One region of the Mycolicibacterium doricum genome, then DNA from elsewhere that is predicted to be linked to it. Evidence: predicted binding sites of a transcription regulator. Region 1 holds the regulator's gene; the other holds the start of a gene.
What was found. Region 1 encodes HspR, which represses chaperone genes until heat shock. Its sites were predicted from a motif close to ANNTGAGTNNNNNNNACTCANNT; they were not measured.

Region 1 (5,737 bases):
GAGCTACCTCGGCGAGGACATCACCGACGCGGTCATCACGGTGCCCGCCTACTTCAACGACGCCCAGCGACAGGCCACCAAGGAAGCCGGCCAGATCGCCGGCCTCAACGTGCTACGCATCGTCAACGAACCGACGGCGGCGGCGCTGGCCTACGGCCTCGACAAGGGTGAGAAGGAACAGACCATCCTGGTCTTCGACCTCGGTGGCGGCACCTTCGACGTCTCGCTGCTCGAGATCGGCGAGGGCGTCGTCGAGGTGCGGGCCACCTCCGGTGACAACCACCTCGGTGGCGACGACTGGGACCAGCGGATCGTCGACTGGCTGGTCGAGAAGTTCAAGGGCACCAGCGGCATCGACCTGACCAAGGACAAGATGGCCATGCAGCGGCTGCGTGAGGCCGCCGAGAAGGCCAAGATCGAGCTGAGTTCGAGCCAGAGCACCTCGATCAACCTGCCCTACATCACCGTCGACGCGGACAAGAACCCGCTGTTCCTCGACGAGCAGCTGACCCGCGCCGAATTCCAGCGCATCACCCAGGATCTGCTGGACCGCACCCGCAAGCCGTTCCAGCAGGTGATCAAGGACGCCGGCATCTCGGTCGCCGACATCGACCACGTCGTGCTGGTCGGTGGCTCCACCCGTATGCCCGCGGTGTCCGACCTGGTCAAGGAGATGACCGGCGGCAAGGAGCCCAATAAGGGCGTCAACCCGGACGAGGTCGTCGCCGTCGGCGCCGCCCTGCAGGCCGGTGTGCTCAAGGGTGAGGTGAAGGACGTCCTCCTGCTCGACGTCACCCCGCTGTCGCTCGGCATCGAGACCAAGGGCGGCGTGATGACCAAGCTGATCGAGCGCAACACCACGATCCCGACGAAGCGGTCGGAGACGTTCACCACCGCCGACGACAACCAGCCGTCGGTGCAGATTCAGGTGTTCCAGGGCGAGCGCGAGATCGCCGCGCACAACAAGCTGCTCGGCAGCTTCGAGCTGACCGGTATCCCGCCGGCTCCGCGCGGTGTGCCCCAGATCGAGGTGACCTTCGACATCGACGCCAACGGCATCGTCCACGTCACCGCCAAGGACAAGGGCACCGGCAAGGAGAACACGATCCGTATCCAGGAAGGCTCCGGCCTGTCCAAGGAAGAGATCGACCGGATGATCAAGGACGCCGAGGCGCACGCCGACGAGGACCGCAAGCGGCGCGAGGAAGCCGACGTCCGCAACCAGGCCGAGACCCTGGTCTACCAGACGGAGAAGTTCGTCTCCGAGCAGCGCGAAGCCGAGGGCGGCAGCAAGGTCCCCGAGGATGTGCTGACCAAGGTCGACGGCGCGATCTCCGAGGCCAAGACGGCGCTGGCCGGCACCGACATCGGCGCGATCAAGGCGGCGATGGAGAAGCTGGGCACCGAGAGCCAGGGGCTCGGCCAGGCCATCTACGAGGCCACCCAGGCCGAACAGGCCGCAAGCGCCGGCGCCGCCGGCGCCTCCAGCAGCAGCGATGACGACGTCGTGGATGCCGAGGTCGTCGACGATGACCGGGAGAACAAGTGAGCAACACCGATCCGCACGAGCCGGTGACCGTCACCGACAAACGGCGCATCGATCCCGTGACCGGTGAGGTTCGCGATCCGTCCGGCCCGGCCCCCGGAGCCGCTCAGGCGGCGACGTCCAGCCACAGTGGGCCGGCGCCGGACGCCGCGCCGGCGGCCCGACAGGCCGCCGGCCCCACGGAGGGCGGGGACACCGATGAGGTAGCCGAGCTCAAGAGCACGTTGCAGCGGGTGAAGGCGGAGTACGACAACTACCGCAAGCGCATGCTGCGCGACCAGCAGATGATCGCCGACCGCGCGAAAGTCTCGGTGGTCAGCCAGTTGCTGGGGGTGCTCGACGACCTCGACCGCGCCCGCAGCCACGGTGACCTGGAGTCCGGCCCACTGAAGTCGGTAGCCGACAAGCTGGCCGGTGCACTGGAGAACCTCGGGTTGACGCCGTTCGGCGCGGAGGGGGACGAGTTCGACCCCGCACTGCACGAGGCCGTCCAGCACGAGGGCGAGGGCACCCACCCCGTGGTGGGCACCGTGATGCGCCGTGGCTACAAGGTCGGTGAACAGGTGGTGCGCCACGCACTCGTCGGCGTCGTGGACACCGTGCCGCCAGGATCCGGACCCGCCGACACGGCCGATAACACCAGCGCCGCGGCGCACCAGGCCGCAGAATCAGACAACTAGAAACCCAGAGAAAGGTGAGGAGGTGACGCGGCATGGCCCAACGCGAGTGGGTCGAGAAGGACTTCTACTCCGAGCTCGGCGTCTCCTCTGACGCCAACGCGGACGAGATCAAGAAGGCCTACCGGAAGCTGGCCCGCGATCTCCACCCCGACACCAACCCGGACCCCACGGCCGCCGAGCGGTTCAAGGCCGTGTCCGAGGCGCACAGCGTGCTGTCGGACCCGGCGAAGCGCAAGGAGTACGACGAGACCCGCCGGCTGTTCGCCGGCGGCGGTTTCGGCCGTGGCCGCTTCAACGGCGGCGGTGGGGGATTCGGCGGCGGTTTCGGTGGCGGCGGCGCTTACGGTTCCGAGGGCGCCGAGTTCAACCTCAACGATCTGTTCGACGCCGCCGGGCAGACCGGCGGCGCCAACATCGGCGACCTGTTCGGCGGACTGTTCGGGCGGGGTGCCTCGCCGCGGCCCAGCCGGCCGCGTCGCGGCAACGACCTCGAGACCCAGACTGAGCTGTCGTTCCTGGAGGCCACCAAGGGTGTGGCGATGCCGTTGCGGCTGACCAGCCCCGCACCGTGCACTAATTGCCATGGCAGCGGGGCACGTCCGGGCACCAGCCCCAAGGTGTGTCCGAACTGCAACGGCGCCGGAGTCGTCAACCGCAACCAGGGCGCGTTCGGATTCTCCGAACCGTGCACCGAATGCAAGGGCAGCGGCTCGATCATCGAACACCCCTGTGCCGAGTGCAGAGGCACCGGCGTGACCACCAGGACCCGCACCATCAACGTGCGGATCCCCCCTGGTGTGGAGGACGGTCAGCGGATTAGGTTGGCCGGTCAGGGTGAGGCGGGATTACGCGGGGCGCCCTCGGGCGACCTGTACGTGACCGTGCACGTGCGCCCCGACAAAGTGTTCGGCCGCGACGGTGACGACCTCACCGTGTCGGTGCCGGTCAGCTTCCACGAGCTAGCGCTTGGCACAACACTTTCCGTCCCGACGCTGGAAGGCAAGGTGGGTGTGCGGGTGCCCAAGGGCACCTCGGACGGTCGCATCCTGCGGGTGCGCGGGCGAGGTGTGCCCAAACGTGGTGGCGGACACGGCGATCTGCTGGTCACCGTGAAGGTGGCGGTTCCGCCCAACCTCGAGGGCGAGGCCGCCGAGGCGCTCGAGGCCTACGCCAAGGCTGAGCGCGCGAGCGGATTCGATCCGCGGGCCGGCTGGGCGGGGGCGTGATGAGCGCTTGCGCGAAGAACCGGGGGCACTGATCATGGCGGCCGAACGAAACGAGGAAGCCCGGACCTTCCTGATCTCGGTGGCCGCCGAGTTGGCCGGTATGCATGCGCAGACTCTGCGCACCTACGACCGGCTCGGCCTGGTCAGCCCACAACGCAGTTCCGGTGGTGGCCGACGGTACTCCGAGCGCGACGTCGACCTGCTGCGCGAGGTGCAACGGCTGTCACAGGACGAAGGCGTCAACCTGGCGGGGATCAAGCGCATCATCGAGCTGACCAATCAGGTGGAGGCGTTGCAGTCCCGTGTCAAGGAGCTGGTCCGTGAGGTCGAGGACTTGCGGAGCAGCCAGCGCCGCGACCTCGCGGTCCCGGTGAAGAGCACCGCGCTGGTCGTCTGGCAGCCGCGGCGGGGCCGCAGCCGCTAGCCGACCCTGATGGAGAACCGACTGGTATCGGGTGCACCAGCCGCCGCGACCCGGTGGTTGTCGCGGCGCAGCGCGTCGGTGGGCGCGGCCATCGGTTCGACGGCGACGAGCTCGTCGGTCGGCGGCGCGAAGAGTTGCGCTGCCCGGTAACCTTTTTCGAACGTCAACTCCACTCGCCGGTCACCATCGGTGAGGGTGAACACCGAGCCCTCCTCGACCTCGTCGAACCCGTGGTCGAGTTCGGTGTCGCCGAGTGTGATGTTGCCGCCCGCCCACTCCTCGGTGGCCCCCGTCGGCAGACCCCATGTGTCGACGGGGAGGTGGCGCATCGGTGGGCTCTGCAGCTGCCACTGCGCCCGCGGGACGCCCGGGATCTGGAGATACGGGTGATAGCCGTAGCAGAGCGGAACCGGAGCCGCGGCCGACGGCGTCACCGTGGTCTCCACAGTCAGCGTGCGCTCGGCCAGCGTCACCGCCATGGTGAGGATATGCGGGAACGGGAACGTCGCCAACAGCCGCGGTTTGTCGGACCAGTTCACCTCGGCCACCAATGTGTTGGCGGACTGCTCGGTGACCCGCCACCCCGGATACGCACCCAGCACCCCGTGAATCGGCACGCCGTGCTCGTCGGTGCGCACGCCGGCGACACCGGGGGTCAGCGTCACCACGCCACCGTCGATGGCGTACTTCGCGGCGCTCAGCCGGTTCGCCCACGGGTAGAGGATCGGGATGCCCATCGTCTTACCGCTGGTGATGTAGGCCTGCACGCCGCGGCGCTGGCCGAGGAACTCGACCCCGTCATCGGCTAGCGACGTGCAGATCATCCCCGCGGACGGCACATACGTCGCCGTCATCGACGACGACGGGTCGCGCAGAGTGACAGGTTGGGGTTCGGCCATGGCGCCAGTGTGGCACGCCCGCTCAGGTGGTGAGCGGGTCGTGCTGGATGCGTTCCTGGGGAGCACCTTTGGCGGTGAGTGCGGCCTTGGTGGCCGCGGTCATCGCCACCCCGCCACAGATCAGGATCTGCCGGTCGCCCCAGTTGCCGTACCGGGTGACCACCTCGTCCAACCGACCGGTCTGGCGGACGTGCAGCCCCCGCGGCGGTGACGGATCGGGATACTCGGCCGCCCACGGTGGGTCGCTGCTGTACTCCGACACCGGCGTCACCGACAGCCACGGGTTGGTCGAGGCGATCTGCCACAGCGTCAGGAGGTCGTACAGATCGCACGGGAACCGTCCCCCGAAGAACAGGTGGACACGCGGGTTGGCCCCGAATCGGGTCATGTCCATGATCAGCGTCCGCAACGGCGCCAGGCCGGTGCTGCCGGCCACCATCAGAACGTCGCCGCCGTCGCGGTCGACGGCCAGTCCGCCGTGCGGATTGGATATCCGCCATCGGTCGCCGACGCGGGTCTCGTTGACGATCGCGGTGCTCACCATGCCGCCGGGCACCGATCGGATGTGGAACTCGACGTACCCGTCCGGATCTGCGGGGATCGCCGGGCTCAGGTACCGCCAGCGCCGCGGCCACTGGGGCACCTGGACGGTGACGTACTGGCCCGGGTGGTAGGCGAGCGGCTGGTCCAGTTTCAACCGCACCACGGACACGTCGCGGGTGGCGCGGACGTGTTCGATGACCGTGCCGTCACAGAACGGCGGGCCTTCTTCGGCCTCGGCCGCTCCCCGCATTACCCCGGTGGTCAGGGCGACGGCGTCGCGGGCGGTCTGGGCGAGCCGGTCCGACCACTGATCGGCGAGACGATTGCGCAGCGCGGCGTACAGGGCCTGACCCATGGTGTCGTAATGCTGTTGCGTCACGCCGTATTTGCGGTGGTCGCGGCCGAGCTGGGCGAGGAAC
Region 2 (5,737 bases), 1.8 Mb from region 1:
GTGGTCTTGTCTACGGTTCCGCTCAACCCGCTCAGCGTGGCAGCACGGACCACAGTGCGGATCCAGGCGCGGATCCAGGCGCGAAACCCGTTCGGTCCCACATCCGCGAAGCTGCGCCGGCCCTCGTCGCGCAACGGCCCGCCGACGATCTGGCCGTCGACGATCTCGTCGCCCGTGCGGAGTCACCCGACAGGCTTTGTACCAGCACTTCGCGGATCGTGACGATCCGATCGCCACGGCGTTCACTGCCGCTTCGCTACGGCCGCCAGCGGTTTCGCCGGCGATGCCCCGCACCCGAATCCTGCATACCGTGGCATCGGTGACGCTGAGGACTCGATCCGCATCTGAGCCGCTCGTCACAGCGATCGGTCAGCAGCTCAACCTGGCCGTGGCTCGGGCGGACATCCCCACAGCGTCATCGTGCGCCTGCCGCCTCGACGTCGTCGGCGACTGCTGGTCCGGCTGACCACCGAGGCGCGCTGCGTAGACTCCGCCTGTGGCGATCAGCGACTCGGATCTCGACCACCCCGGCCGCGGCGGCGGCGACCACGCCCGGGTGGTGCCGGGTGTGCCGGTCGACGGCTCGGCGCCGGAACTGACCGACGTCATCCAGTCCCCCTACCGGGAGAAGTTCGCCTCATGACAGAGCCGGCGTGGGTCGAACACGTCATCTGGTGGCAGGTCTACCCACTGGGGTTCGTCGGCGCTTTCCCTGCCGATCCCCCACCCCCACCCGACGAGCACCGGCTGCGGCGCATCGTGGACTGGCTCGACCACGCCATCGCACTCGGCGCCTCCGGTCTCGCGCTGGGACCGGTGTTCGCCTCGCGGACACACGGTTACGACACCACCGACCACTTCACGATCGATCCGCGGCTCGGTGACGGCGGTGACTTCGACGAACTGGTCGACCAGGCGCACCGGCGCGGGTTGCGGGTGCTGCTCGACGGGGTGTTCAACCATGTCGGCACCGACTTCCCCCGTTACCGCGAAGCACTCGACGGCGGCCCTGACCACCCCGCTTCGGCATGGTTTCGGCGGCGCGGCAACAGGTTCGACACATTTGAGGGGCACGGCGAACTGATCACGCTGAACCACCGCGAGCCTGCCGTAGTCGACTACACGGTGGAGGTGATGTCGCACTGGCTGGCGCGCGGCGCCGACGGCTGGCGACTGGACGCCGCCTACGCCGTCCCGGACCGCTTTTGGTCAGAGGTGCTTGCGCGAGTGCGTGAACGGCACCGCGACGCGTGGTTTGTCGGCGAGGTGATCCACGGTGACTATGCGGGCCGCGTGGCCGCCGGATTCGACTCCGTCACCCAGTACGAGTTGTGGAAAGCGGTGTGGAGCAGCCTCAACGACGGCAACTTCCACGAACTCGACCACGCGTTGCAGCGGCACACCGAGTTCCTCGCGACGTTCGTGCCGTTGACGTTCGTCGGCAACCACGACGTGACCCGCATCGCCAGCCAGATGACCGATCCCCGCCACCTGGAACACGCGCTGGTGCTGTTGTTCACGATCGGCGGGGTGCCGAGCGTCTACGCCGGCGACGAGCTGGGATACCGCGGAGTCAAGGAGAACCGTCGCGGCGGCGACGACGCCGTGCGTCCCGAGTTCACCTTTCCCCCAGGTGAAGACACCGACATCTTCCGGCTGAACAAGTACCTGATCGGGCTGCGCCGCCGCCATCCGTGGCTCCACCGTGCGATGACGTCGGCGGTGGAGTTGACCAACAGCCAGTACGTCTACGAGACCCGCAACGGCGACGACGCGCTGGTGGTCGCGCTCAACGTCGACGACGCACCGCTGAGGGTATCCCTGGGCGACACCACGCTACCTCGCGGCCGGGTGGTCGCCGGCTCCGGGGCACCGCCTGCGGAGGAGGTCGACCGGCTGACCGTTCCGCCGCACGGCTGGGTCGTCGTCGCAACCGCCTGAGCATTCACGACAGCCGCTGGACCGTCGCCGGATCCGGCTCACCGCCGTAGAACTTCTCAAGCACGCCGAGGAAATCGGCGTTGTCGTCGGTGCACCGGGCGAACAGCGTCATCGACGATCGCAGCTTCAGATCGTCGGGCGACCCGAATACCTCACCGGCTGACCGGCCCTCGATGGCCAGCACCAGTCGCGTGCACTCCCGCAGCCGGGGCCCCAGTACCTTGTGCTCGAGATAGGCGACGGCCTCCTCGCGCGAGGCGATGCCGTAGTGCTGCGCGGTGGGGCTGCGGCCGAGTCCCCGCAGCTGCGGGAAGATGAACCAAATCCAGTGTGTACGTTTGTGTCCGGCGCGCAGTTCGCTGATCACGTTGACGTACAGGGGGTTCTGGGCGTCCACGAACGGTGCAGCCCGTGGGGGTCAGCGCACTTCGATGTCACCATCGGGTGATACCCGTCCCACTCCCACATCACGCGGAGGCCATGCGGACCTTCGTAACGGGCTGAGTCGCAATCGTTAGCCAACCGCGATCACGCGCCATCGTGTTGGTACGGCTGTGACAGGTGTGGCCGTTGTTTCATGAGTCTCGATAAGCGCGGCACTGCTTGTGGGATGGAAGAAAGGTGGGTGGGTTGCCGTTATGAAATTCGTCGGAAAGTTCCGCGATACAGCGAGGCGGACATGGAGGCGGATGGCGGTGGTTACGGTCGCCGCGATCACGCTTCCGGGTCTGATCGGCTTCGCCGGGGGGTCGGCGAGCGCAGGTGCGTTCTCGAGGCCGGGTCTGCCGGTCGAGTACCTCGACGTGTTCTCCCAATCCATGAACCGCAACATCCGCATCCAGTTCCAGGGCGGCGGCCCGCATGCGGTGTATCTGCTCGACGGTCTGCGGGCGCAGGACGACTACAACGGCTGGGACATCAACACCCCGGCGTTCGAGTGGTACCACGAGTCGGGGCTGTCGGTGGTCATGCCCGTCGGCGGCCAGTCCAGCTTTTACACCGACTGGTATCAGCCGTCGCGCGGCAACGGCCAGGACTACACCTACAAGTGGGAGACGTTCCTGACCCAGGAACTGCCCGCGTGGCTGGAGGCCAACCGCGGCGTTTCGCCCAACGGCAATGCCGTCGTCGGTATCTCGATGGCCGGAAGCACGGCGCTCACATACTCGATCTACTACCCGCAGAAGTTCATCTACGCGGCGTCGCTGTCGGGTTTCCTCAACCCCTCCGAGGGCTGGTGGCCGATGCTGATCGGGCTGGCGATGCAGGATTCCGGCAGGTACAACGCCGAGAGCATGTGGGGCCCGGCCAGTGATCCGGCGTGGCGGCGTAACGACCCGATGGTCAACATCAACCAGCTCGTCGCCAACAACACCCGGGTATGGATCTACTGCGGCACCGGCACACCGTCGGAGCTCGATGCCGGCACCTCCGGTGGCAACCTCATGGCAGCCCAGTTCCTCGAGGGCTTCACATTGCGGACGAATGTCACCTTCCGTGACAACTACATCGCCGCGGGCGGGACCAACGGGGTCTTCAACTTCCCGTCGAATGGCACACATGCCTGGGGCTACTGGGGTCAGCAGCTGCAGCAGATGAAGCCGGACATCCAGCGGGTGCTGGGCGCACAGGGCGCCGTCTGAACCGAGGGCCTGACCCCCCGAACCAGGGAGCCTGCCGCGTCCCTACGGCAGGCTCCCTGCCCTTCCGGTTATTCGGCAAAGGCCACCGAGCAGCCGACACCCGCCTTGGAGTGACGCAATGGCCGATGTCGGCACTGCGTCACACATATCGACGGGAAGCAACGGGTGGACCCGGGCGCTGGCGCTACCGCCCCCGGGTCGGGCTCGGGAACAAACACTTCCCTGACAGGGTTGAGTCGATCTGACTGAACTTTGGAGGATCACATGGCTCAAGCCAACGACACATCGGGTGTTGTGCCCGTCCTTTTCAACAACGAGGCGATCGTGCTGCCCGGCATGGTCGTGCCGATCGAACTGGACGAGGCCGCCCGTGCCGCCGTAGATGCGGCTCGCGCCACCGAATCCGGTGAGCTGCTCATTGCGCCCAGGCTGGGTGACCGCTACCCCACCTACGGCGTTCTCGCGACGATCGTGCAGGTCGGCCGCATTCCCGGCGGCAGCGGAACCGCCGCGGTCGTCCGCGGGAAGAGCCGTGCGCACATTGGCGCAGGCGCCAGCGGACCGGGCTCGGCACTGTGGGTCTCGGTCGAGGAGGTGACCGATCCCGAGATCACCGACGAGACCCGCGAACTGGCGACCGAATACAAGAAGCTCCTGCTGGCGATGCTGCAGCGCCGCGAGGCCTGGCAGATCATCGACTTCGTCAACGAGCTCACCGACCCGTCGGCGCTTGCCGACACCGCCGGCTACGCACCGTATCTGACTCAGGTCCAGAAGCGTCGACTGCTGGAGACTCCCGATGTGGCAGAACGGCTGCGCCTGCTGATCGACTGGACGGGTGATCATCTGGCCGAGGTCGAGGTCAACGACAAGATCGCCGAGGATGTCCGGACCGGGATGGAGAAGCAGCAAAAGGAGTTCCTGCTGCGTCAACAGCTCGCCGCGATCCGCAAGGAACTGGGCGAGTTGGGTCCCGACGGGGCGGGAGAAGGAGCCGACTACCGGGCCCGTGTCGAGGCAGCCGATCTACCAGAGAAGGTCCGCGAGGCCGCCCTGCGCGAGGTCGGTAAGCTGGAACGCACAAACGACCAGAGCCCGGAGGGCGGCTGGATCCGCACCTGGCTCGACACGGTGCTGGACCTGCCGTGGAACGTCCGGACCGAGGACTCGACCGATCTGAAGGCCGCTCGGGAGATCCTGGACGCTGATCATCACGGGCTCGAGGACGTCAAGGATCGCATCGTCGAGTACCTGGCCGTGCGGGCGCGGCGCGCCCAGCGCGGACTGCAGGTGGTCGGTGGCCGCGGGTCCGGTGCGGTGATGGTGCTGGTCGGTCCCCCCGGTGTCGGCAAGACCTCGCTCGGCGAATCGGTCGCGCGGGCGTTGGGCCGTGAGTTCGTGCGGGTCGCCCTCGGCGGCGTGCGTGACGAGGCCGAGATCCGCGGTCACCGGCGGACGTACGTCGGCGCCCTACCCGGCCGAATCGTGCGCGCCGTCGGCGAAGCCGGTTCGATGAATCCGGTTGTGTTGCTGGACGAGATCGACAAGGTCGGCTCCGACTACCGCGGCGACCCGGCCGCGGCGCTGCTCGAGGTGCTCGACCCGGCACAGAACCACACGTTCCGCGACCACTACCTCGATCTGGACCTCGACTTGTCCGACGTGGTGTTCCTGGCGACCGCCAACGTGATCGAGAACATCCCGCAGGCCCTGCTGGACCGCATGGAGCTGGTGCAGATCGACGGCTATACCTCCGACGACAAGGTGGCCATCGCGCGCGACTTCCTGCTGCCGCGGCAGCGGGAACGCGCGGCGCTGACCGAGGATGAGGTGACGGTGACCGACGCGGCGCTGCGCAAGATCGCCGCCGACTACACCCGGGAACCGGGCGTGCGGCAGTTCGAGCGGCTGCTCGCCAAGGCGATGCGCAAGGCGACCACGAAGCTCACCTCCAGCGACGAGCCGATCACGATCGACGAGCCCGATCTCGTGCAGTACCTGGGGCGGCCCCGCTTCATGCCGGAATCGGCCGAGCGTACCGCGGTGCCCGGCGTCGCGACCGGTCTCGCGGTGACCGGACTGGGCGGCGATGTGCTCTACATCGAGGCGGGTTCGACGGACGGTGAGGCCGGTCTGCAGTTGACCGGTCAGCT

Region 2: lon (endopeptidase La) is a predicted target of HspR. The motif match lies at 3,814-3,836, and genes of this name have one in related genera.

What each region holds. Positions count from the first base shown of each region.
Region 1 is NZ_AP022605.1:209,996-215,732, forward strand. It holds gene dnaK (molecular chaperone DnaK) at 1-1,549, shown strand, start outside; gene grpE (nucleotide exchange factor GrpE) at 1,546-2,226, shown strand; gene dnaJ (molecular chaperone DnaJ) at 2,259-3,452, shown strand; gene G6N07_RS00965 (heat shock protein transcriptional repressor HspR) at 3,487-3,876, shown strand; gene G6N07_RS00970 (aldose 1-epimerase) at 3,873-4,775, opposite strand; gene G6N07_RS00975 (FAD-binding oxidoreductase) at 4,798-5,737, opposite strand, start outside.
Region 2 is NZ_AP022605.1:2,038,353-2,044,089, forward strand. It holds gene G6N07_RS20325 (hypothetical protein) at 497-643, shown strand; gene G6N07_RS10060 (alpha-amylase family glycosyl hydrolase) at 640-1,941, shown strand; gene G6N07_RS10065 (DUF1810 domain-containing protein) at 1,946-2,338, opposite strand; gene G6N07_RS10070 (esterase family protein) at 2,580-3,584, shown strand; gene lon (endopeptidase La) at 3,849-5,737, shown strand, end outside.